Spartinivicinus poritis: one gene and its partners. The protein of the gene in region 1 interacts with the protein of each later gene in a pairwise test. Links are inferred from orthologs where the notes say so. Each region holds a gene or a part of one and is shown in the gene's direction. Other genes may lie near its edges.

The links.
Region 2: the proteins of ftsZ (region 1) and ORQ98_RS12225 interact in binary tests that used the Escherichia coli proteins (3 or more experiments, as listed by UniProt). The link is inferred for Spartinivicinus poritis from one-to-one orthologs.
Region 3: the proteins of ftsZ (region 1) and rlmN interact in binary tests that used the Escherichia coli proteins (3 or more experiments, as listed by UniProt). The link is inferred for Spartinivicinus poritis from one-to-one orthologs.

What each region holds. Positions count from the first base shown.
Region 1 is NZ_JAPMOU010000014.1:53,619-62,073, forward strand. Bases 1-2,845 are described here. They hold ftsZ (cell division protein FtsZ), read left to right. Parts: upstream 1-763; coding sequence 764-1,927; downstream 1,928-2,845. Other genes in these bases: ftsA (cell division protein FtsA), read left to right, coding at 1-695; lpxC (UDP-3-O-acyl-N-acetylglucosamine deacetylase), read left to right, coding at 2,034-2,845. In the rest of the region: more of lpxC, read left to right, coding at 2,846-2,948; ORQ98_RS12520 (M23 family metallopeptidase), read left to right, coding at 3,697-4,629; preprotein translocase subunit SecA, read left to right, coding at 4,799-7,507; bifunctional glutamate N-acetyltransferase/amino-acid acetyltransferase ArgJ, read left to right, coding at 7,598-8,455. UniProt on the Escherichia coli protein: Essential cell division protein that forms a contractile ring structure (Z ring) at the future cell division site. The regulation of the ring assembly controls the timing and the location of cell division.
Region 2 is NZ_JAPMOU010000013.1:132,030-140,423, reverse strand. The notes cover bases 2,138-4,921. They hold ORQ98_RS12225 (rod shape-determining protein), read left to right. Parts: upstream 2,138-2,902; coding sequence 2,903-3,940; downstream 3,941-4,921. Other genes in these bases: mreC (rod shape-determining protein MreC), read left to right, coding at 4,134-4,921; gatC (Asp-tRNA(Asn)/Glu-tRNA(Gln) amidotransferase subunit GatC), read right to left, coding at 2,138-2,346. Also shown: Asp-tRNA(Asn)/Glu-tRNA(Gln) amidotransferase subunit GatB, read right to left, coding at 1-482; Asp-tRNA(Asn)/Glu-tRNA(Gln) amidotransferase subunit GatA, read right to left, coding at 495-1,952; more of gatC, read right to left, coding at 2,059-2,137; more of mreC, read left to right, coding at 4,922-5,036; rod shape-determining protein MreD, read left to right, coding at 5,026-5,514; ORQ98_RS12210 (Maf family protein), read left to right, coding at 5,524-6,129; rng (ribonuclease G), read left to right, coding at 6,289-7,764; ORQ98_RS12200 (YhdP family protein), read left to right, coding at 7,822-8,394. UniProt on the Escherichia coli protein: Forms membrane-associated dynamic filaments that are essential for cell shape determination. Acts by regulating cell wall synthesis and cell elongation, and thus cell shape.
Region 3 is NZ_JAPMOU010000001.1:191,465-198,081, reverse strand. Bases 116-3,092 are described here. They hold rlmN (dual-specificity RNA methyltransferase RlmN), read left to right. Parts: upstream 116-1,021; coding sequence 1,022-2,164; downstream 2,165-3,092. Other genes in these bases: ORQ98_RS00850 (RodZ domain-containing protein), read left to right, coding at 2,972-3,092; pilW (type IV pilus biogenesis/stability protein PilW), read left to right, coding at 2,203-2,982; ndk (nucleoside-diphosphate kinase), read left to right, coding at 469-900; iscX (Fe-S cluster assembly protein IscX), read left to right, coding at 170-370; fdx (ISC system 2Fe-2S type ferredoxin), read left to right, coding at 116-155. Also shown: more of fdx, read left to right, coding at 1-115; more of ORQ98_RS00850, read left to right, coding at 3,093-4,033; ispG (flavodoxin-dependent (E)-4-hydroxy-3-methylbut-2-enyl-diphosphate synthase), read left to right, coding at 4,039-5,151; hisS (histidine--tRNA ligase), read left to right, coding at 5,380-6,617.

The sequences.
Region 1 (8,455 bases):
TAGAAGATATTATTTTGGAACAGTTAGCATCTAGTTACTCAGTGTTAACTGAAGATGAAAAAGAGCTAGGGGTTTGTCTGGTTGATATTGGTGGAGGCACTACGGATATTGCTGTATTTACTAGTGGTTCGATTCGGCATACTGAAGTAATTCCTATTGCTGGTGATCAGGTAACCAATGATATTGCAATGGCGCTTCGCACGCCTACGCAGCACGCTGAAGAAATTAAAATTAAATACGCTTGTGCATTGACTCAGTTGGCAAGGGCGGAAGAATTAATAAAAGTACCTAGTGTAGGTGACCGCCCACCACGGGATTTATCACGGCAAGCACTAGCAGAGGTAGTTGAGCCTCGTTACGAAGAATTATTTACCCTGGTACAAGGGGCGCTCAGGCGTAGTGGTTTTGAAGAGCTGATTCCTGCAGGCATCGTTCTGACTGGTGGCACCGCAAAAATGGAAGGTGTTGTGGAGTTGGCTGAAGAAATTTTTCATATGCCCGTTAGGTTAGGCATGCCTACGGATATTAAAGGACTTTCTGATGTGGTAAAAAACCCAATTTTCTCGACAGGTGTCGGGTTGTTACATTATGGGTTACAACATCAAAAAGAAGGCAGTGTTGCCATGCCTGTAAGATCTGCCGCTAAAGTTAATATCTTTAGCCGGATGAAACATTGGTTTCAAGGAAACTTTTAACAGGAGTAACGATAACTAATACAAATTAAATTAAGTAGTAGATAGTTGAGAGAAAGGAGAGGGTTATTATGTTTGAGTTGGTTGATAATGTGCCGCAAAACGCGGTCATTAAAGTTGTCGGTGTGGGCGGCGGAGGTGGCAATGCTGTCAACCACATGTTAAATAAGCACGTCGATGGCGTTGATTTTATCTGTGCAAACACAGATGCTCAAGCGTTAAAAAATTTGGCGGCAAAAACCGTTTTGCAATTAGGCACTGGTGTGACTAAAGGGTTAGGTGCAGGTGCTAATCCTGACGTTGGCCGTGAAGCGGCACTTGAAGATCGCGATCGAATTGCTGAAGTGTTAAATGGCGCTGATATGGTATTTATCACTGCCGGTATGGGTGGTGGCACAGGTACTGGTGCAGCTCCAGTTGTTGCGCAAGTTGCTAAAGAAATGGGTATTTTAACCGTTGCTGTAGTCACTAGACCCTTCCCTTTTGAAGGGCGTAAGCGGATGATTGTGGCTGATGAAGGGATTAAAGAATTAGCAGAAAATGTTGATTCTTTAATCACAATTCCTAATGAAAAATTGTTACCTGTATTAGGAAAAGATGCCAGTTTATTATCAGCATTTAGTGCGGCAAATGATGTATTGCTTGGTGCAGTGCAAGGTATTGCTGATCTAATTATTCGTCCGGGAATGATTAACGTCGACTTTGCAGACGTGCGCACAGTAATGTCTGAAATGGGCATGGCAATGATGGGAACAGGTTCTGCGACAGGTTCTAATCGAGCAGTAGAAGCAGCTGAAGTTGCGATTCGTAGTCCACTTTTAGAGGATGTAAACTTACACGGCGCTCGTGGAATATTGGTTAATATTACAGCAGGATTAGATCTTTCTTTGGGCGAGTTCTCAGAAGTGGGTAATACTGTAGAGCAGTTTGCTTCAGAAAATGCTACCGTAGTGGTTGGCACCGTAATTGACCCTGATATGTCTGATGAGTTACGAGTCACCGTGGTAGCAACAGGGTTAGGGGCGAATGATGCAGCTGATGCACCTGTTAAAGTAGTCGATAATACCAAAAGCGATGGTACTTTAGACTACAATAAATTAGATCGCCCTACAGTCATGAGAAAACAAGCTGCCGCCGGAACAGGCAACCAAGTTGTCCAGCCGGAACGGACTCGTAATACAGACAATATGGATTACTTGGATATACCTGCATTTTTAAGAAGGCAAGCTGACTAGGGTATTAAAAAAGTTCACTTACCATTTGTGTAATGTGCAGCTTTTGATACAATCGCCGGTCAATTGTTTGCCTTCTGGCAGGATTTGATCAAGACGGCGTACATATATGATTAGACAAAGAACTTTAAAAAACATTATCCGTGCTACGGGAGTAGGTCTACATTCGGGAGAAAAAGTCTACTTGACATTGAAGCCAGCTCCTGTAGATACGGGAATCGTTTTTTGTCGGACAGACTTAGATCCGGTTGTAGAAATACCCGCAAAAGCAAGTTTTGTTGGTGACACTACTTTGTGTACATCACTAATGAATAATGATGGCATTAGGGTAGACACTGTTGAGCACTTGCTTTCAGCAATGGCAGGCCTCGGCATTGACAATGCCTATGTAGAAGTAAGCTCCCATGAAGTACCTATCATGGATGGCAGTGCAGGGCCTTTTGTTTTCTTAATTCAATCCGCAGGGATTGAAGAGCAAAACGCAGCAAAGAAGTTTATTCGAATTAAAAAAGAGGTTACCTATAAAGAAGGTGATAAAGTAGCAACCTTCTTACCATTTGATGGCTTTAAAGTGACCTTTACTATTGATTTCGATCACCCTGTCTTTAAAGGCAATATCCAAACAGCTTCTGTTGATTTTTCCAGCACCTCTTTCGTAAAAGAAGTCAGTCGCGCAAGAACTTTTGGTTTTATGCGAGATATTGAATATCTCCGATCTAAAAACTTAGCTCTTGGTGGTAGTGTTGACAATGCGATAGTTGTTGATGACTACCGAATACTGAATGAAGATGGCTTACGTTATGATGACGAGTTTGTCAGACATAAAATGCTTGATGCCATTGGTGACTTGTACTTACTAGGTAATAGCTTAATTGGTGAGTATCGTGCGGTTAAATCTGGGCATGCTTTAAATAATAAGGTATTACGTGCCTTGATGGCGCAAGAAGATGCATGGGAAGTAGTCACGTTTGAAGATCCTGCTGAAGCTCCTATCTCATACATGCGGCCAGTAGCTGCAGTATAAATCTTATTAGATAAATCATGTGGGTTATGCTTTCACGCATTAAAAAATGTATCTGAAGGCTTTAAACAGGTGATAGCCCATTGATATGTAGTAGACAACACAGGTAGATATGTACTGTACTGATATAAATTAGCACTTGCTTTTGTATAAATTTATATATTGGAGGTACTAATCTATTTGTATGTTGTTGGCTAAGGTAGGCAGGATTATTGTATTATAAAAGCTGTATAAGGGTAAATACTTATTGTATTGTAAGCGTGTGAATATTTTGCTACGTAGGCTCACGAAAACCTAGGTTAAAAAACATGCTTTTAGCATAGTTTAAGTATACAGGTGGTGTTAGGAGCAGCTTAAAGCTTACCTAAAACTTAATAATGCTAAAAAGATAAATTACTAGTGGTTAAAATTAAAATAACCATGAGTGAGTAAAGCGGCAAATAATTGCCAGTTCGTGTGCAAGGCTATGTTCTATTTAAGGTGAATAAAGCCAAAACTATTAGACTTGCAATACGGTTAATGTACATACAGATGTAACTTGGGGGTTAGTGACTGCAAGTGATAAACAGTTGACACTGCTTTAAATAGCTATGATTACTTGAAAGCTAGTAGCGACGCTCAACTTATTGATGTACTTGTCTTGTAGTCAGGCAGTATGAACTTAAGTAGTCTATATGTCTTAAGTGAATTATTGTCCAAGGGTGGCTTTTTCTAGAGGTACGCAATCCCCGTGAATTAAAAGTGCAAGTGAATGAATATTATTATTGTCCGACGAAAGCTAGATAGATCGCGAACATTTCATATTGGCCCTTTTGGGCTTACATTTCTTGTACTTACTCTACTTGTTGCTCTTATCAGCCTCTCTATTTGGGGCACCTATACCTACCTGACCCCTCTTTCAGCTCAATCCCTTAATAATCAAACTACTCAACATTGGCAAGGAGAAATAGCCAGTCAGCGACGTGAGCTTAGTGCACTTAAGGATCAGGCGACCGCTGAGCTGGATGCGTTAGCATTACGAGTGTCTCAGTTACAAAGTCGACTAGTTAGGCTAGATGCTTTGGGCGAGCGTCTTACCCAAATAGCTGACTTAGATAATGGTGAGTTTGATTTTAGTGAGCCTCCTGGGTTAGGTGGTCCTGAATCTAATGATATTGATGAAGCATTTAAGCCTCCTCAATTTATTGACCTGATAGATCAGCTGATCAAACAAATCGACAACCGAGAAGCTCAATTAGAGTTGTTAGGTGATTTAATTACCTCGCGAAAAATAAAGAGTGACGTATTAATCGCAGGTAGCCCAATAAGGAAAGGCTGGCTATCTTCTCGATTTGGTCGGCGAACAGACCCTATCAATGGGCGTTATGCCTGGCATAAAGGTGTTGATTTTGCGGGTAAATATGGATCTGGTATTTTTTCTGTGGGGTCGGGAGTAATTACATGGGCTGGCTCACGAGGTGGCTATGGCAACATGGTTGAAGTGAATCATGGTAATGGTTTTGTTACTCGTTATGCTCATAACAGTAAAATCTTAGTTAAAGTAGGTGACTTAGTAAAAAAAGGGCAAAAAATTGCTTTAATGGGCAGCAGTGGACGAGCAACAGGTCCACATGTTCATTTTGAAGTGTATAAAGACGGAAAAGCTGTTAACCCCGCCAGATACATTTCCCGTGCAAATGGGTAAACCGATAAGCACTTTGAGTAGTTTCTCTTAAAAGCTGTGGTAATGCTTTCTTGTCTAAAGTAAATAGCGTTACAATCCAGCTACTTTATCTAAGTTTATTTTATAAAATCAGCCGAGCATTTGAGATGCTGTCTGGTATTAATCTTGTGGACACAATAAGTAAACGATTATGTTAGCGCCTTTAGTTCGAAAAGTCTTTGGTAGTAAAAATGACCGCCAGTTACGCCGGATGCGTAAAGTAGTGAAAGCAGTGAGTGCTCTAGAGGAGTCATTGAGTAAACTGTCAGATGAGCAATTAAAGGCTAAAACTGATGAGTTTCGTGATCGAACCAAAAAAGGTGAGAGCTTAGACAGCTTATTACCCGAAGCCTTTGCTGTTGTGCGTGAGGCAGGCAAGCGGGTAATGGGGATGCGCCATTTCGATGTTCAATTGATTGGTGGCATGACTCTTCACGAAGGACGTATTGCTGAAATGCGTACGGGTGAGGGTAAAACATTGGTAGCAACCTTGCCAGCCTACCTTAATGGCTTATCTGGCAAGGGCGTCCATGTTGTGACAGTCAATGATTACTTAGCTAGTCGTGATGCAAACTGGATGCGTCCGTTATATGAGTTTCTTGGTTTAACTGTTGGTGTGGTGACATCAGGTCAAGACCCAGAATCAAAAAAAGCAGCCTACCAGTCGGATATTACTTACGGGACTAATAATGAATTTGGTTTTGACTACTTGCGGGATAATATGGCATTTAGTTTAGAGGACAAATTCCAGCGCCCACTTAACTATGCCATTGTAGATGAAGTAGACTCGATTCTGATTGATGAAGCTAGAACTCCTTTGATTATTTCTGGTGCTGCTGAAGACAGCTCTGAGCTTTACACTGTTATAAATAAACTTATTCCTAAATTACAAAAGCAGGAAGAGGCTGTTGAAGGTCACTTTACTTTAGATGAGAAAACCCGACAGGTTGAGCTAAATGAGGTTGGACACCAGTTTATAGAGGAGCTGCTGGCCGAAAAGGGAATGCTGGGTGAAGGGGAAAGCCTCTATGCACCGAACAATCTAAATTTACTCCATCATGTTTACGCTGCTTTAAAAGCCCATCAAATCTTTCATAAAAATATTGATTATATTATTCAAAATGGTCAGGTGTTGTTAGTTGATGAGCATACAGGCCGGACCATGCCAGGTAGAAGACTTTCTGAAGGTTTACATCAAGCCTTAGAGGCAAAAGAAGGCCTGCAGATTCAAAGCGAAAGCCAGACCTTAGCATCGACCACCTTCCAAAACTATTTCCGTTTGTATGAAAAATTGTCAGGTATGACAGGGACTGCAGATACTGAGGCAGTTGAGCTAAGACAAATTTATGGTTTAGACGTTATTGTCATTCCTACCCATAAGCCGATGGTGAGGAAAGACTATAACGACTTGGTTTATCTCAGTATCGAAGAAAAATATGATGCGGTAATTGAAGACATTAAAGAAAATGTAGCCAAGCATCGCCCTATCTTGGTAGGTACCGCTTCCATTGAGTCTTCTGAACGAGTTTCTAGTGCATTAAAGAAAGCGGGAATTGAACACCAAGTATTAAATGCGAAATTCCACGAAAAAGAAGCTGAAATTATAGCCCAAGCAGGTAGACCTGGTGCTGTAACTATTGCTACCAACATGGCAGGCCGTGGTACAGATATTATGTTGGGAGGTAACTGGGAAGCGGAAGTCGCTAATCTAGAAAACCCAACAGAAGAGCAAATTAATAGCATTAAAGCTGAGTGGCAAGAACGGCATCAACAGGTATTAGATGCTGGTGGCCTACATATTATTGGTACTGAACGTCATGAGTCACGACGTATTGATAACCAGCTAAGGGGCCGTTCAGGTCGTCAGGGTGACCCAGGCTCTAGCCGCTTTTATTTATCTCTTGAAGATAGCCTCATGCGTATTTTTGCCTCTGATGGTATTCGCAACTTAATGCAGCGGCTTGGTATGGAAAAAGGTGAAGCCATTGAGCACCGAATGGTGACCAATGCTATTGAAAAAGCCCAACGTAAAGTCGAAGGTCGCAACTATGACATTCGCAAAGCCTTATTAGAATATGATGATGTGGCTAATGAGCAGCGTAAGTACATCTATAGCTTCCGTAATAAGGTAATGAGTGAAGATGACCTATCTGAAATGGTTACAGAATTCCGAGAAGATGTCTTGGAACAGGCAATTAACCAGTTTATTCCTCCTCAAAGCTTGCAGGAAATGTGGGATATCAATGGTTTAGAGGAGCACTTATCCTCAGAGTTTGGTATTAATCTATCTATTCAGCAGTGGCTGGATGAAGATGACAAACTCTATGAAGAGCCACTAAGGGAAAAAATTAAACAACATTTGTTGGAAGATTATCAGTCTAAGGAAGAGCTAGCAGGTGCTTCTGTTCTTCGTATGTTCGAAAAGCAAATGTTGTTAAGAGTATTGGATGATAAGTGGAAAGAGCATCTGGCAACTATGGACTACCTGCGCCAAGGTATTCACTTACGTGGTTATGCACAGAAAAATCCTAAACAAGAATATAAGCGTGAGTCATTTGAGCTGTTCCAACAACTGCTTGAAGATATTAAGCATGAAACCATCAAAATTCTTTCCCATGTACAAGTCAAACAAGATGATAATACAGAAGAAGTAGAGCGCCAGCGTAGGGCTGCTTTAGCTAAACAAATGGAGTTTCAGCATGCTGAGGCGGCAAGCATGACTGGTGAGCCAGCTTCGGAAGAAGGTGATGAGCACGCTAATACACCATTTATTCGCCAGGAACGAAAAGTTGGGCGTAACGAGCCTTGTCCTTGTGGGTCTGGAAAGAAATATAAACAATGTCATGGTAAGATTGTATAAACTATACATAACTCAATAAGATATTTTGTTAATTAGAAGTAATTTAAAAAAGGCGACGGTAGTCGCCTTTTTTGTGAGGTAGTAAGAAATATGGCGGTCGGCTTAGAGTCTATAAAGCAACTGTTGCCTGTTCCAGGTGTAAAGTTGTCAGCAGTTTCTGCTGGTATCAAAAAAAATCTACGAACAGACTTAGCATTACTGCAGTTTAGGGTTGGTAGCACTGTAGCAGGGGTTTTTACCCAAAACCGTTTTTGTGCTGCCCCGGTTCAAGTGGCAAAGCAACATTTATCGCAACAGCCTTTAGCACTATTAATCAATGCGGGAAATGCTAATGCAGGAACAGGCCAGCAGGGCTTGGAAGATGCTTACTGTAGTTGTGAGGTGACAGCAGAACAGTTAGGCCTGACGCAACAACAAGTATTGCCTTTTTCGACAGGGGTTATTGGAGAACCATTACCTGTCAAAAAAATAGAGGATGCACTACCCCAACTGGTAAACAAATTAAGTGTTGAGTCCTGGAATCAGGTAGCAGAAGCCATTATGACTACTGATACTCAGGCTAAGGGTATTTCTAAGCAATTTAGTTGGGCAGGGAAAACTTATACCATCACAGGTATTGCGAAAGGGGCAGGGATGATTAAGCCAAATATGGCCACCATGTTAGCTTTTATTGCAACAGACCTTGCTGTTGATCAGTCTTTACTGCAGAAATTAACTGTAGATATAGCGAACCTGTCGTTCAATCGTATTACCATTGATGGTGATACCTCCACTAATGATGCCTTTATAGTAGCAGCTACCGGTGCAGCTAATAATGAATTAATAGTGAATACCTGTGATCAGTTATTTCAATTATTTAAAAGCACGCTAATTGAGGTGGCTAAGCAGCTAGCTCAAATGATTGTGCGTGATGGAGAAGGCGCCACTAAATTTGTCTCCATTAATGTC
Region 2 (8,394 bases), on another replicon or contig:
CGTAAGTCTGGGTCGGACACAATTTCTAATAAGGGTGTGCCTGCTCGGTTAAGATCAATACCAGTCATGCCATGAAAATCTTCATGTAGTGATTTACCAGCATCTTCTTCTAAGTGAGCGCGAGTAACACCAATCCGCCTGGTTTCGCCATCGTCTAAAGTGATATCCACATAACCAGGACCGACAATGGGTAAATCCATTTGACTGGTTTGATAGCCTTTTGGCAGGTCGGGGTAAAAGTAATTTTTTCTGGCAAATATGTTGCGCTGATTAATTTGCGCATGAATGGCCATGCCAAACATAGTCGCCATTCGTACAGCCTCTTTGTTCACAACCGGTAAAATACCTGGTAGCCCTAAATCAACAGCGCAAGCCTGGGTATTAGGTTCGGCACCAAAGGCAGTGCTGGCACCTGAAAAAATTTTAGATTGAGTGGCAAGCTGAACGTGAATTTCCAGCCCAATAACGACTTCCCATTTCACGATAAATTCCCCTTATACCTGAATTGCGGTTGGTAATTGTTGGTGCCAGTCGGTTTGTTGCTGAAATTGGTGAGCCACATTTAATAGCCTGGCTTCAGCAAAGTAGTTACCAATCAGTTGCATACCCGTAGGCAGGCCATCTGTAAAACCCACTGGAATTGACATCGCCGGTAAGCCAGCCAGGTTGGTGGAAATGGTATAGATATCCGATAAATACATAGCTACCGGGTCGTTGGTTTTTTCACCCAGCTTAAACGCAGGGGATGGAGTGGTAGGGCCAACAATGACATCCACATCATTAAAGGCGGCCACAAAATCATTTTTAATTAATCGTCTCAGCTTTTGGGCTTTGATGTAATAGGCATCATAATAGCCGGCAGATAGGACATAAGTGCCTACCAAAATACGGCGCTTGACTTCAGAGCCAAAGCCTTCTGCACGGGAGCGCTTATATAAATCTTCCAGGTCTTTGGGGTCTTCACAGCGGTGACCAAATCGCACCCCATCAAAACGGGATAAATTAGAAGAGCACTCAGCCGGAGCAATCACATAATAAGCGGGTAATGCCAGATGAGAATTAGCCAAACTGATTTCTTTAACCGTAGCGCCTAACTTTTCCAATGTTTTAATGGCTTGCTCTACATTAGCGGCAATCTGACTATCTAAGTTGGCAGAGAAATATTCTTTCGGTAAGCCGATTTTTAACCCGGCAATGTTGTCATTAAGGGTGGTGGTATAGTCTGGCACTGGTTCATTGGCACAGGTTGAGTCTTTTTCATCAAACCCTGCCATGACATTCATTAACAAGGCGGCATCTTCGGCAGTTTGGGTGATCGGGCCAGCTTGGTCAAGGCTAGAGGCAAAGGCAATCATGCCCCAGCGCGATACACGACCATAGGTGGGTTTTAATCCGGTGATGCCACATAAGGCAGCAGGTTGGCGAATAGAGCCACCTGTATCTGTGCCAGTGGCTGCAGGAGCCAGTCGAGCTGCAACCGCTGCAGCTGAACCACCAGACGAGCCGCCAGGGATAGCGTCTAATTGCCAAGGGTTTTTGACGGCACCAAAGTAACTGTTTTCGTTAGAAGAGCCCATGGCAAACTCATCCATATTGGTTTTACCCAACATTACACAACCTGCATCTTGGAACTTTTGTGAGACAGTTGACTCATAAGGGGCAATAAAGTTAGAGAGCATTTTAGAGCCACAAGTTGTTTTAATGCCGCTTGTACAAAAAATATCCTTATGAGCAATAGGGACACCGGTTAACGGGCCTGCATTATTATTTGCACGGCAATTGTCGGCTGCTTTGGCTGCCGTCAGTGCTTGATCTTCTGTGATACTGATAAAACTATTCAGCTGATTATCGAACTGCTTAATCTGGTTCAAATAATGCTGGGTAAGCTCAACACTGGAAAATTCGCCTTTGGCAAGACCAGCTGCCAGTTGCGCTACAGTTTTGTTTTGCATGGTAATTACAGGTCCTATTGGATTGTACAGGTCCTAATACAGGTGTTTATGCGGCAAGATGGAGGAGTGCTTGCCTAAATGTAGTTTCTGCTAGTGGGCTATTTGATCACTCAATAACCTTGGGTACCAGATACAAACCGTTTTCAGTGGCTGGTGCAATGGCCTGAAAGGTTTCTCGCTGGTTGGTTTCGGTTACAGCATCTGCCCGAAGCCGCTGTTCCATTTCCAGCGGATGAGCCAGGGGCTCTACATTATCAGTATCAGCAGCTTGCATTTGGTCGATCATGGTTAAAATTTGGGTTAGCCCTTCAGTCGTATTGACAATATCTTGCTGGTCGATAGCAATGCGTGCCAGGTGGGCGATTTTTTCAACATCGGTTTGATCAAGGGCCATGGGTGCTCTCCAACTAAAAGCCAAACTGCAAATGTAGGGGTTTGCAGTGACAATCTCAAGCGCTTGTAAGTGATTGAACGAGAGATAGTAAATAAAAAAATAGAAATAGAAGACAGATTTTTGTCAATCAATTAAAAGGTTAGACTACAGTATAAGTAAGACACAATGCATGAGTTTTGGCTGCAGTAAGTAATGAAGTTGGTGTTAACTGACAAGCTTGCCCTTAACCAAGGGTATAATAGTTTACTATGAGATAGCTTCTTAACTTGCTCTATGTAAGCGCGGTTGTTAGAGTTTGCAGCAATTTGCAAGATTATGAATAAAAACCACAGTCAATCCTATTTATTTGACTTATTAGTTAGGTGCTTTTTACTGAGATGTCAGCTTCATAACGAGTGGCTGAGGTTAGGTAGATAGCAAGTTTAGATATAAAGCGTAAACTGTTTTGTTGGCCGGTTGCACTGATCTTTATTATTAAGTTACAGCTAATCAATGCGCTTGTGTAAAACACTGCAACCATATTCACATTCTTTGTTTGTTGGGAAGAATACCACGCATGCTCAAGAAACTACGGGGATTTTTTTCGAGTGACCTGTCAATTGACTTAGGTACTGCTAATACCCTGATTTATGTTAGAGATAAAGGGATCGTGTTAAACGAACCTTCGGTGGTGGCTATTCGTCATCATGGTAGTCAGAAAACGGTTGCCGCAGTGGGTACTGAGGCGAAACGAATGCTGGGTAGAACCCCTGGTAATATCACCGCTATCCGGCCGATGAAAGACGGAGTAATAGCCGATTTCAGCGTCACGGAAAAAATGCTCCAGCATTTTATTAATAAGGTACACGAAAACAGTTTTATTCAGCCAAGCCCTCGGGTGCTGGTATGTGTACCTTGTAAGTCGACTCAAGTCGAGCGGCGGGCCATTCGCGAGTCAGCATTAGGAGCGGGTGCTCGTGAAGTGTATTTAATAGAAGAACCAATGGCAGCAGCAATTGGTGCAGGCCTACCTGTTGAAGAAGCCCATGGTTCAATGGTTGTGGATATCGGTGGGGGAACCACTGAAATTGCTATTATCTCCCTAAGTGGCATTGTTTACTCAGAGTCTGTTCGGGTAGGTGGAGATCGCTTTGATGAAGCGATTGTCACTTATGTTCGTCGTAACTATGGCAGCTTGATAGGCGATGCTACAGCGGAAAGAATTAAACAAGAAATTGCCTGCGCGTACCCAGGTGATGAGCTACGTGAAATTGATGTAAGAGGCCGTAACCTGGCAGAAGGGGTGCCTCGCAGCTTTACCCTTAATAGTAATGAGATTCTAGAAGCCCTTCAGGAATCCTTAGCAGCCATTGTGCAGTCAGTAAAAAGTGCATTGGAGCAATCACCACCTGAACTGGCTTCGGATATTGCAGAGCGGGGAATGGTTCTGACAGGAGGTGGTGCACTACTAAAAGGCTTGGAGCGCCTGCTTAGTGAAGAAACTGGGTTGCCCGTGGTGGTGGCTGAAGATCCTCTGACTTGTGTAGCACGAGGGGGAGGACGGGCACTAGAAATAATGGAACGCCATGCTTTTGATCTTTTATCTACTGAGTAGTCAAAATCAATAGGACTTACTAGAGCTCAAGTGAGTCTAATTGTTAAGGTATTCAAAATTGCCAGACAAGCTTTTTTGTGTGGCTTTGAAACCTACTTAGTAGGTAGGAGACTGTTGTAGCTTAATACAAAGAATTAGCTTATTGAGGTAACAGTCTCCAGTGTAGTTAAAAGACAAAATGTGGGAGTAACCAATTAAGCGAATATTTTCTAAGCAACAATCACTCACCGCGCAGCTGCTGTTTTTTATTGTGCTGTCATTAGGCTTGATGCTTTCTGAGCAACGGTTTGATGGTCTCGATAATGGCCTTAACAAAGTGAGAGCCTGGCTGACAGTGATCGCTACGCCCGTGCAGTGGGTGGCTGATCTTCCTGCACAAATGTGGGGGATGGCTGATGACGCCCTGAAAACTCGCAAAGAGCTAATTTTAGAAAACGCTAAACTGGAGGCTAAAAACCTGCTACTAGAAAGGCGTTTACAAAAGCTGGCTGCCCTAACCGCTCAAAATATCCGTTTAAGAGAACTGCTAAATTCTTCCAAACTCCTGGATGAAAGAGTGCTTATTGCAGAACTGGTGGGGGTTGATCCAGATCCTTATACTCACCAGGTTATTGTCAATAAAGGTTCGACAGATGGTGTCTTTGTAGGACAGCCTTTACTTGATGCCAGTGGCTTGATGGGGCAGGTTATTTCAGTCAGCCCATTTTCCAGTCGTGTTCTGTTGGTTACCGATGCTAATCATAGTGTGCCTGTACAGGTGAATCGTAATGGTGCCCGAGCCATTGCTGCAGGCACGGGCAAGCTGGATGAGCTGTTACTACGTCATGTTCCGGATACTGCTGATATCCGTGAAGGTGATATCTTAGTCAGTTCGGGACTCGGGCAGCGTTTTCCAGTGGGCTATCCTGTGGGTAAAGTAGTTCAGGTTATCCATGACCCAGGCAAACCTTTTGCCATCATCAAAGTAAGACCTTCTGCTAAGTTAGATCGCAGCCGTCATGTGTTATTAGTCTTCAGTGGTAAAGAAGCTAATGATAACAGTGATGTGATTGCGGTGGATGAGACCCAAGTAAGTGAAGCGCCTAATGTCAACTGATCGACCCCAGGGCCGCATGGTAATCTGGACGACTATTTTTTTTGCTTATGTGTTGAGTTTATTACCAATGCCCTCTTATCTGGAGCTGGGCCGACCAGAGTGGTTAGCTATGGTGATGCTCTATTGGGCACTGGCATTACCTGATCGAATAGGATTAATACTAGCCTGGGTGGTTGGCTTAATGTTGGATGTGATGCAAGGTGTGCTGCTTGGGCAAAACGCCCTTGGCATGGTGATAGTTGTCTATGTTGCCCATAAACTGCATCGACGTATGCGTATTTATCCGCTACTCCAGCAGTCCATGGTGGTATTTGTGGTCATTGGTATTTATCAAATGCTTAATCTGTGGGCTAAATCTTTTAGTGGTCGTACACCACCTAATTTATTGTTTTTGTTGCCAACTGTCGTCAGTGCCTTATTATGGCCGTGGTTGTTTATTTTATTACGAGATTTAAGAAGGCGATATAAAGTTAATTAAAAAATCGGTATGGACGTTCCAAGTATTTATTTAGCATCCCAGTCTCCCCGGCGTCGAGAGCTACTGGAGCAAATTAAGGTAAGTTACCAGGTGCTTGCTTCAGACGTTAATGAAACCCCTTTGCTGAATGAGCATCCACAACACTATGTTGAGCGTATTGCTGAGGCTAAAGCAGAAGCTGGTTGGCAACTATTGAAAACCAGTGGGTTAGCCCAGCGGCCTGTATTAGCAGCTGATACGGCAGTTGTGTTAGAGGGTACCATTTTAGGCAAGCCGACCTCTGTAGCTGATGCCAAAGCTATGCTGACAGACTTATCAGGGAAGCAGCATCAGGTAATGACTTCAGTTGCCGTAGTGAATGTTGATGCGACCAAACTGATAACCAGTATCACGGATGTAGTCTTTAAGTCGCTAACCGAATCACTCATAGACCGCTATTGTGCAACAGGAGAGCCTAATGACAAAGCTGGTGCTTACGGTATTCAAGGGCTGGGAGCAATATTAGTAGCTGAGATAAAAGGCAGTTACAGTGGTGTAGTGGGGTTACCTTTAACTGAAACGGCTGAGTTGCTGACCCAGTTTGAAGTTGATGTCTGGCAAAGCCATGGTATTTAAGACAGTTATCGTGTGTACGAAATGACAATACTTAAGACATGATGGTGCTTAAGTAGCCGTAATGCTTAAAACCTGTCACGTTAAAATAATAAAGCTTCAGATGATAGCAGTGCTAAAACTTCTCCTTAATGATGGTCCCTGACAATGTAGGAAAAAGCCATGTCCGAAGAAATATTAATGAATATCACCCCAATGGAGTCTCGTGTGGCGGTGGTGGAAAATGGCGTTTTACAAGAAGTGTATATTGAGCGGACCCAACGGCGTGGCATAGTTGGAAACATTTATAAAGGCAAAGTAGTTCGGGTGTTACCTGGTATGCAAGCTGCTTTTATTGATATTGGCTTAGAGCGCGCCGCCTTTATTCATGTTAGCGAAATAGCACCCAAGGGTGAGGTAAAAGAAGATGAGGATGCAACCGAACCATTAATTCACGAACTTGTGCATGAAGGCCAATCATTAGTAGTGCAGGTAACCAAAGATCCGTTAGGTACCAAAGGGGCCAGACTGACTACCCATATTTCTATTCCTGCCCGATACCTCGTTTATATGCCTGATACCAATCATGTAGGCATTTCATTAAGAATTGAAGACCAAGAAGAGCGAGATCGCCTCAAGCAGCTGGTTGAAAATGCATTAGCAGCAGAGCAGGCGGAAGAAAAAGGTGGCTTTATTTTACGTACGGCTGCTGAAGGCGTTGGTGCCGAGGAGGTACTGGCTGATATCCGCTTTTTACATCGGCTGTGGGAATCTGTTTCTGAAGGCATTAAAGATGCTAGAGCACCTGAAGCAGTTTATGAAGATTTACCACTTCATTTACGCACACTGAGAGACTTAGTTGATCCTAAAATAGAAAAGGTGCGAATAGACTCCAGAGAAACTTATCAGAAAGTTTGCAAATTTGTAAAAAAGCTGATTCCACAGATTGAGGGGCGAGTGGAATATTATCCTGGTGAGCGCCCTATTTTTGATCTATATGGGGTTGAGGATGAAATCCAAAAAGCGCTTAGCCGAAAGGTGCAGTTAAAGTCGGGTGGTTATTTAATTTTGGATCAAACGGAAGCAATGACCACTATTGATGTCAATACTGGAGCATTTGTTGGCCATCGTAACTTAGAAGAAACGATTTTTAAAACCAACCTGGAAGCTGCAACTGCCATTGCTCGTCAAGTCAGGCTGCGCAACCTGGGTGGGATAATTATTATTGATTTTATCGATATGGAAGAAGCTGAGCACCAACGACAAGTCTTACGAACTTTTGAAAAGCTGCTTGAACGTGATCATGCTAAAACCAATATTACTGGGGTTTCTGAGTTAGGGTTGGTCGAAATGACCCGTAAACGCACCCGAGAAAGCCTGGAAAATGTGTTGTGTGAGCCTTGCCCAACTTGTGAGGGGCGAGGTACCTTAAAAACGGCAGATACTGTTTGTTATGAAATATTCCGGGAAATTCTCCGTGAAGCCAGAGCCTATGAAAGCGAAGGGTATTTAGTGCTGGCCTCGCAAAAAGTGGTTGACCGGTTGGTAGATGAAGAGTCTGATAATGTGGCTGACTTGGAAGCATTCATTGGTCGCACCATTAAATTTCAAGTTGAGCCTATGTATTCGCAAGAGCAGTTTGATGTAGTGTTGATTTAGGTCGCGTGTTATTTATTTGTCGCTTTTGGTCTCAAGCTGTACTGATGGAATTTGTTAGTGAAACGTTTTGCCAAATTTTTTACCCGACTGATCTGGAGTATTTCAATTGTTGGGGTTGTGCTACTTGCGCTGTATGTCAGTTTAGGGCGAATGTTGCTGCCATTGCTGGCTGATTATCGAGAAAGCTTACAACAAGAGCTGTCTACTACCTTAAATATTCCTGTCACTATTGCAACGCTAGCTGGTACCTGGTCTGGTTTTAACCCGGCGCTAGATATAAAAACCGTACAGATTGGTGAAACTGAGCTGCAGTCATTAAGTGCAAATCGTGTGCTGGCTGAGCTGGATGTTTTTTCAACATTGATTGAGCAATCCCCAGTGTTTCGCTATTTGCAGGTGGAAGGCTTACATCTATATCTGATTGAAGGGCAGTCTGGAGGTTGGCATTTAAAAGGTTTTAATCGTACGGCAGGTGAAGCTGATCCAAAGTTAATTTTGACCTCGTTGCTCAAGCAACCCCATATCCAGTTTACCAATACTACGATTCACTTTCAGGATAGAGAAGGACAGGTCAAAACCCTAGAAGATACCAAGCTTGCATTTAACCAGACAAGTGAAGGCTATCGGCTG
Region 3 (6,617 bases), on another replicon or contig:
TAGAGGAAGCTGATGAACTCGAAGATGATCTGTTAGATAAAGCCTGGGGGTTAGAGCCTGAGTCACGATTAAGTTGCCAGGCTTTGGTTGCTGAGCAAGACTTGGTGGTAGAAATTCCAAAATATACCATTAATCAAGTTTCTGAGCGCCATTAAACATAGGGGGGGGTATGAGCTTAAAGTGGACGGATGTGCAAGAGATAGCCATTGAGCTGGCTGAGCGTCACGAAGAGGTCGATCCTCGCTATGTTAACTTTGTTGACTTGCGCAACTGGGTGGTGGCTTTAGAAGAGTTTGAAGATGACCCTTCCCATTGTGGTGAAAAGATCCTTGAAGCGATACAAATGGCTTGGATTGAAGAAGCTGATTAATAGACTGTTTCTAGCAGGTGCATTTTCCCTAAACCCGCGTATAATTCGCGGGTTTAATTTATTCAAAATAACTTTTTTCAACTTGGAGAAGTGACCAAATGGCTGTTGAACGCACTTTATCAATTATCAAACCAGATGCTGTTGCTAAAAATGTAATTGGCCAGATTTATAGCCGTTTCGAACAAGCTGGCTTGAAAGTCGTTGCTGCAAAAATGTTGCACCTTTCTCAAGAAAAAGCTGAAGGCTTTTATGCTGAGCACAAGGAGCGCCCTTTCTTTAAAGATTTGGTTGCTTTCATGACTTCTGGCCCAGTCGTTGTTTCTGTTTTAGAAGGTGAAAATGCTGTTATTGCTCACCGTGACTTAATGGGAGCAACTAACCCTAAAGAGGCAGCTGCGGGCACTATTCGTGCTGACTTTGCAGAAACAATTGATGAAAATGCAGTTCATGGTTCTGATTCTGCTGAGTCAGCGGCCCGTGAGGTTGCTTATTTCTTTGCTGATGAAGAAATTTGCCCTCGTACTCGCTAATAACAGAGTAAAGCTATTGTGCAGGCAAAAAATAGGAGAGGCCTGTTTTTTGTCTGCACTTATATAACACTGCTCTAAAAGCAGGGTGAGTTAATGTTGTCTGCGTTGAAAGGTGAAGAAGATGACCAGTGTTGTTGCTAAAACCAATCTGCTAGGTTTAACCAAGCCTAAATTAGAGGCTTTTTTTGAGTCGATTGGTGAGAAAAAATTTCGAGCAACTCAAGTCATGAAATGGATTCATCATTATGGCGTGGATAACTTTCAGGACATGACTAACTTAGGTAAGTCACTCCGTGAAAAACTGGCAGGGTTGGCTGAAATTAAAGGGCCTGAAGTTGTTAGCCAGCACTTTTCTGAAGATGGAACGCGTAAGTGGGTTGTTAGAGTTGCGAGTGGTAGCTGTGTTGAAGCTGTTTTTATTCCTGAGCGTGGTCGTGGCACCTTATGTGTCTCCTCACAAGCAGGTTGTGCCCTAGACTGTAGTTTTTGCTCGACAGGTAAACAAGGCTTTAACTCAGATCTAACATCAGCAGAAATTATTGGTCAAGTATGGATTGCAGCCAAGTCATTTAACAGTGTGCCTCATAAAGAAGATAGAGCTGTTACCAACGTTGTTATGATGGGAATGGGCGAGCCACTACTTAATTTTGACAATGTAGTCGATGCAATGAACCTGATGATGGATGATTTGGGGTATGGTATTTCCAAACGGCGAGTCACATTAAGTACATCTGGTGTTGTACCTGCATTGAAAAAACTAGCCGATGTAACAGATGTCTCTTTAGCGCTTTCGCTACATGCACCAAATAATGAACTTCGTAATGAGCTGGTACCTCTAAATAAGAAATACCCCCTTGAAGTACTACTACCCACTTGTGTTGAATATATGTCAAGATTAAGCGACAAGCGGCGTATTACAATTGAGTATACTTTAATTAAAGGTATTAATGATCAACCTGAACATGCTAAACAATTGATTAAGCTGCTACGAGATATTCCTTGTAAAATTAACTTGATACCTTTTAATCCATTTGCTTTATCTGATTATCAAAGGCCAAGTAATAATGCTATCCGGGCATTTCAGCAACTGCTTTTAGATGCGGGATACAATACCACGGTAAGACGTACCCGGGGCGATGATATTGATGCAGCCTGTGGGCAGCTGGCGGGACAGGTGAATGATAAAACCCGCCGTAGTGAACGCTATCGTGATAAGCTGTTGAATATTAAGCAGCTAGCATCAGAACAAACTAGACCATTTTAATTACAAGCTAATTACTTTTGTTGCATCCAATGGGGGCTATGGTGACTAATAAAAGAACAGCCAATAAGGTATTGTTAGGTTGTATGTTACTTCTCCTGCAAGTGGGCTGTGTCACGACAACGCCAAGTGGCAAAGAAATTGATGAAGATAAAGTTGTCACTGCACAAATTCGCTTAGCTAAAGCTTATATTCGAGAAGGGCAAGCAGGCTTGGCACGTAAGCCACTGGAAAAAGCCCTTGATTACGATAGCGGCTCAGGTGAGGCTTATTCAGTGTTGGCTATGGTGAATCAGTTGGAAGGTGAGAATGAGCTAGCTGAAAAGACTTTTCGTAAAGCTATTCGTTATAGTGACGAGCCCTCTGATGTGCACAACAACTATGGTGCTTTTTTATACGCTCAAGGCCGTTATGAAGATGCATTAAAGCAGTTGGATAAAGCAGCCTCTAATGTCTACTACCCCAAGCGTAGTTATTCTTATGAAAATATGGGGCTTGTTGCACTGAAGCTGGGTAAAAAAGAAGAGGCAAAGGAATACTTTGAAAAAGGACTTCGACTTAATAAAAGACTTCCTAAGGCTCATCTTGAGCTGGCTGACATCTTATATCAAGAACAAAAATATATACCAGCAAAGAGCCATTATGAGCAATTTAAACAACTGTCCCGTCAAAATGCACGCTCTTTATGGCTAGGTGTGAAAATTGCCAAAGTATTTGAAAACAATGATGTAGTTGCCAGTTATGGCTTAATGTTGAAAAAGATGTATCCTGGCTCAGAAGAGCTAAAGCAGTACCAGGGTTTATTAGCGAATGAAGAGTGAAAATATCAAACCTCTGGAGTCATATCAGGATCATATTACTCCAGGGGAAATGTTAGCTCAGCAACGACAGAATCTCGGTGTTGGGCAAGATGAGGTTGCTGATAACCTGAAAATTAGCGTTGATTTTGTTCAGGCAATAGAGTGCTCTGCATTTGATAAATTACCTGGACTAACCTTCGTTCGAGGGTATTTAAGGCGCTATGCTGATTTTGTTGGTCTGGATCCAAACCAGGTCATTCAGGCATTTGATCGTTTTACCGGTGCTGCTGCAAAAGAGCATAAACCAATATCAGTGACAGAAGTTGAAGCACCTGATGAAACTAGCCACCCCATATTTAAATGGTTTACTTACTTATTAATTGGTGGACTCGTGGCATTAACGGTTGTTTGGTGGCAAAACGAGGTTAATCAACCACTGACAGAGAACCCTAATGCTGACTTAGAAGAAAATGAAATTACTGTTGAAACGGTAACAGGTGAGACCGTTGTGAATGTGCTGGCTGAGGCTCAGCAACAAGAGCAGCAAGCAGTTGATGCTAAACCTAGTGCAGAAGTGGCCGTTGCTGAAGCAATTGCCGAACAGGTTTTGCCAGAACAGGAAGAAACGCAGGTATTGGCTGTAGCAGAAGAGCCGGCAATAAGTGAGGCTACAGCTGCTGAAACAGAAGAAACATCAAGCACTGCCAGTCAAACAGAGGAGGTTGTTAATCAGTCTACCGCAGAAAATACACCTCAACCGGCTAGTGGTGAGGTCACTTCAGAACTGTCAACTGAAGCTGCGCTAACTAACGTAGAGGAAGGTATTAACCACCTACTGATAACCTTTGATGGTCCTTGCTGGACAGAAGTCAGAGATGCCCAAACCAATAATGCCTTAGTCAAAGCTTTATATCGAGCAGGCAGTAAACTAGAACTCAAGCAAGCTGGGCCGATAAAAATTAAGCTAGGTAAAGCAAGTATGGTAAAATTGCTCCAGTTTAATGGGGGAGCAGTGAATGTCGCCCCATTCACCCGTGGTGATGTCGCCAAGTTAGTGCTAGGTAAGGAGTAGTCTTCATGTTTGCTGAATCCCCCATCAAAAGACGTAAATCGCGCCAGATTCATGTAGGAGATGTTGCGGTCGGAGGGGATGCTCCTATTTCAGTACAAAGCATGACTAATACAGAGACTTGTGATGTTGCTGCCACAGTAGGGCAGATTGAAGCACTGCAAGAAGCAGGTGCCGACATTGTCAGAGTTTCTGTTCCTAGCCTAGATGCAGCAGAAGCTTTTGCCAAAATTCGCCAGCGAGTGACAGTGCCTTTAGTAGCGGATATCCACTTTGATTACCGTATTGCTCTGAAAGTAGCTGAAAATGGTGTTGACTGTTTGCGGATCAACCCAGGTAATATTGGCAGAGAAGATCGAGTGAGAGCAGTAGTCGATGCTGCAAAAGATAAAGGTATTCCCATTCGTATAGGGGTTAATGCTGGATCACTTGAAAAGGATTTGCAAAAAAAATATGGCGAGCCAACTCCTGAAGCTTTGGTCGAGTCTGCTTTTCGCCATATTGATATTCTCGACAAGCTTGATTTTCAAGAATTTAAAATCAGCCTGAAAGCCTCTGGTGTATTTACTACAGTAGCAGCCTATCGCTTGCTGGCGAATCAAATTGACCAACCACTTCACTTGGGAATTACCGAAGCAGGCGGCTTTCGCTCTGGAGCAGTGAAGTCATCAGTTGGTTTGGGGTTATTGCTGATGGATGGTATTGGTGACACTTTGCGCGTATCTCTTGCTGCTGACCCTGTACAAGAAGTGAAAGTAGGTTTTGATATTCTAAAAAGTTTAAAACTACGGACCCGTGGCATTAATTTTATTGCCTGCCCAAGCTGCTCAAGACAGAATTTTGATGTCATTAAAACCATGAATGAATTAGAGCAACGCCTGGAAGATATTAATGTACCCCTCGATGTTGCTGTCATTGGCTGTGTGGTGAACGGGCCTGGTGAAGCGAAAGAAGCGGATATTGGCTTAACCGGTGGTACGCCAAGCAACCTGATTTATGAAGATGGCAAGCCCAGCCATAAGTTGAAAAATGATACTTTGGTGGATCACTTGGAAAATATGATCCGTACTAAGGCTAAGCAAAAAGAAGAAGAGTTAGCAAACGTGATAGCCAAAGCCTAACCTGTATTATTTTCCCCTTACTTTTTTATAAATAGAAGCCCTTTTATTAGGGCTTTTTTGTTTGTCTGTCTTTTGTTGCTCTCTCTGGTTAACAAGCTATGGCCAGCAGCACTTAATATCCGTAGAATCACTTTTCTTATACCTGGTGGCTACTATTAATGCCTGGCCAGGGCTTGAACAGGTTAATTGAAATTTAGTCGCAGACTTAGATAAAAAAGGTACAGTTCCTTGGCGAAAAAACTTCAAGCAATTCGTGGGATGAATGATATTCTGCCAGCTGAATCCAGCAGTTGGCAGTATGTTGAGCAAATAATTCGCCAGCTACAGGCAGCCTATGGCTACCATGAAATTCGTACACCCATTGTTGAAAGCACTGACTTATTTAAGCGCTCTATTGGTGAAGTCACTGATATCGTTGAAAAAGAAATGTACACCTTTGAAGATCGTAATGGAGATAGCTTAACCTTACGGCCTGAAGGTACTGCTAGTTGTGTGAGAGCTGCCATAGAGCACGGTTTGATTTTTAATCAAATACAGCGGATGTGGTATATGGGTCCGATGTTTCGCCATGAACGGCCTCAAAAGGGGCGCTATCGTCAGTTCCACCAATTAGGTGTTGAAGCATTTGGCCTGCAAGGCCCTGATATTGATGCAGAGCTGATTATCATGACCGCTCGTTTGTGGCAAATGTTAGGCATCGATGATGTGGTGCGTCTAGAAATCAACTCGCTTGGTACTACTGAGTCACGCGTTCGTTATCGGGAAGCATTGGTTGAATACCTTAATCAATATAAAGATCAGTTGGATGAAGACAGTGTGCGTCGCTTGTCGTCTAATCCGTTGCGGATTTTGGACAGTAAAGACCCTCAAACCCAGGCTGTCTTAAAAGGTGCACCAGTTTTAACAGAATTTTTAGATGAAACTTCTAAAGCACATTTTGATCAATTATTAGCAATTCTGGATCAGGCTAAGATTGGTTATCAGATTAACCCCAAACTAGTGCGTGGTTTAGATTATTACTGCGATACAGTTTTTGAGTGGATTACAGATGAGTTAGGCGCACAAGGAACGGTTTGTGCCGGTGGTCGCTATGATGGGCTAGTAACCCAATTAGGTGGAAAGTCTACACCTGCTGTCGGCTTTGCGATGGGATTAGAGCGGCTGATTTTAATGTTAGAGTCACTGGATAAAATTCCTGCAACAGCCAAACAACAGGTTGATGCTGCCTTGTTAGGTGTAGGAGATGTGACTGGATACTCGTTAATGATTGCAGAAAAGATCCGCTCAGCGTTACCTACACTTCGGTTGCAAACGCAGTGTGGTCGCAGTAGCTTTAAGAGCCTGATGAAACGGGCTGATAAGTCAGGTGCTGCTGTTGCACTGATAATTGGTGAATCTGAACAGGAACAGCAACAGGTAACCATTAAGTGGCTGAGAGAGGATAAACCCCAGCAAACGCTGGGATT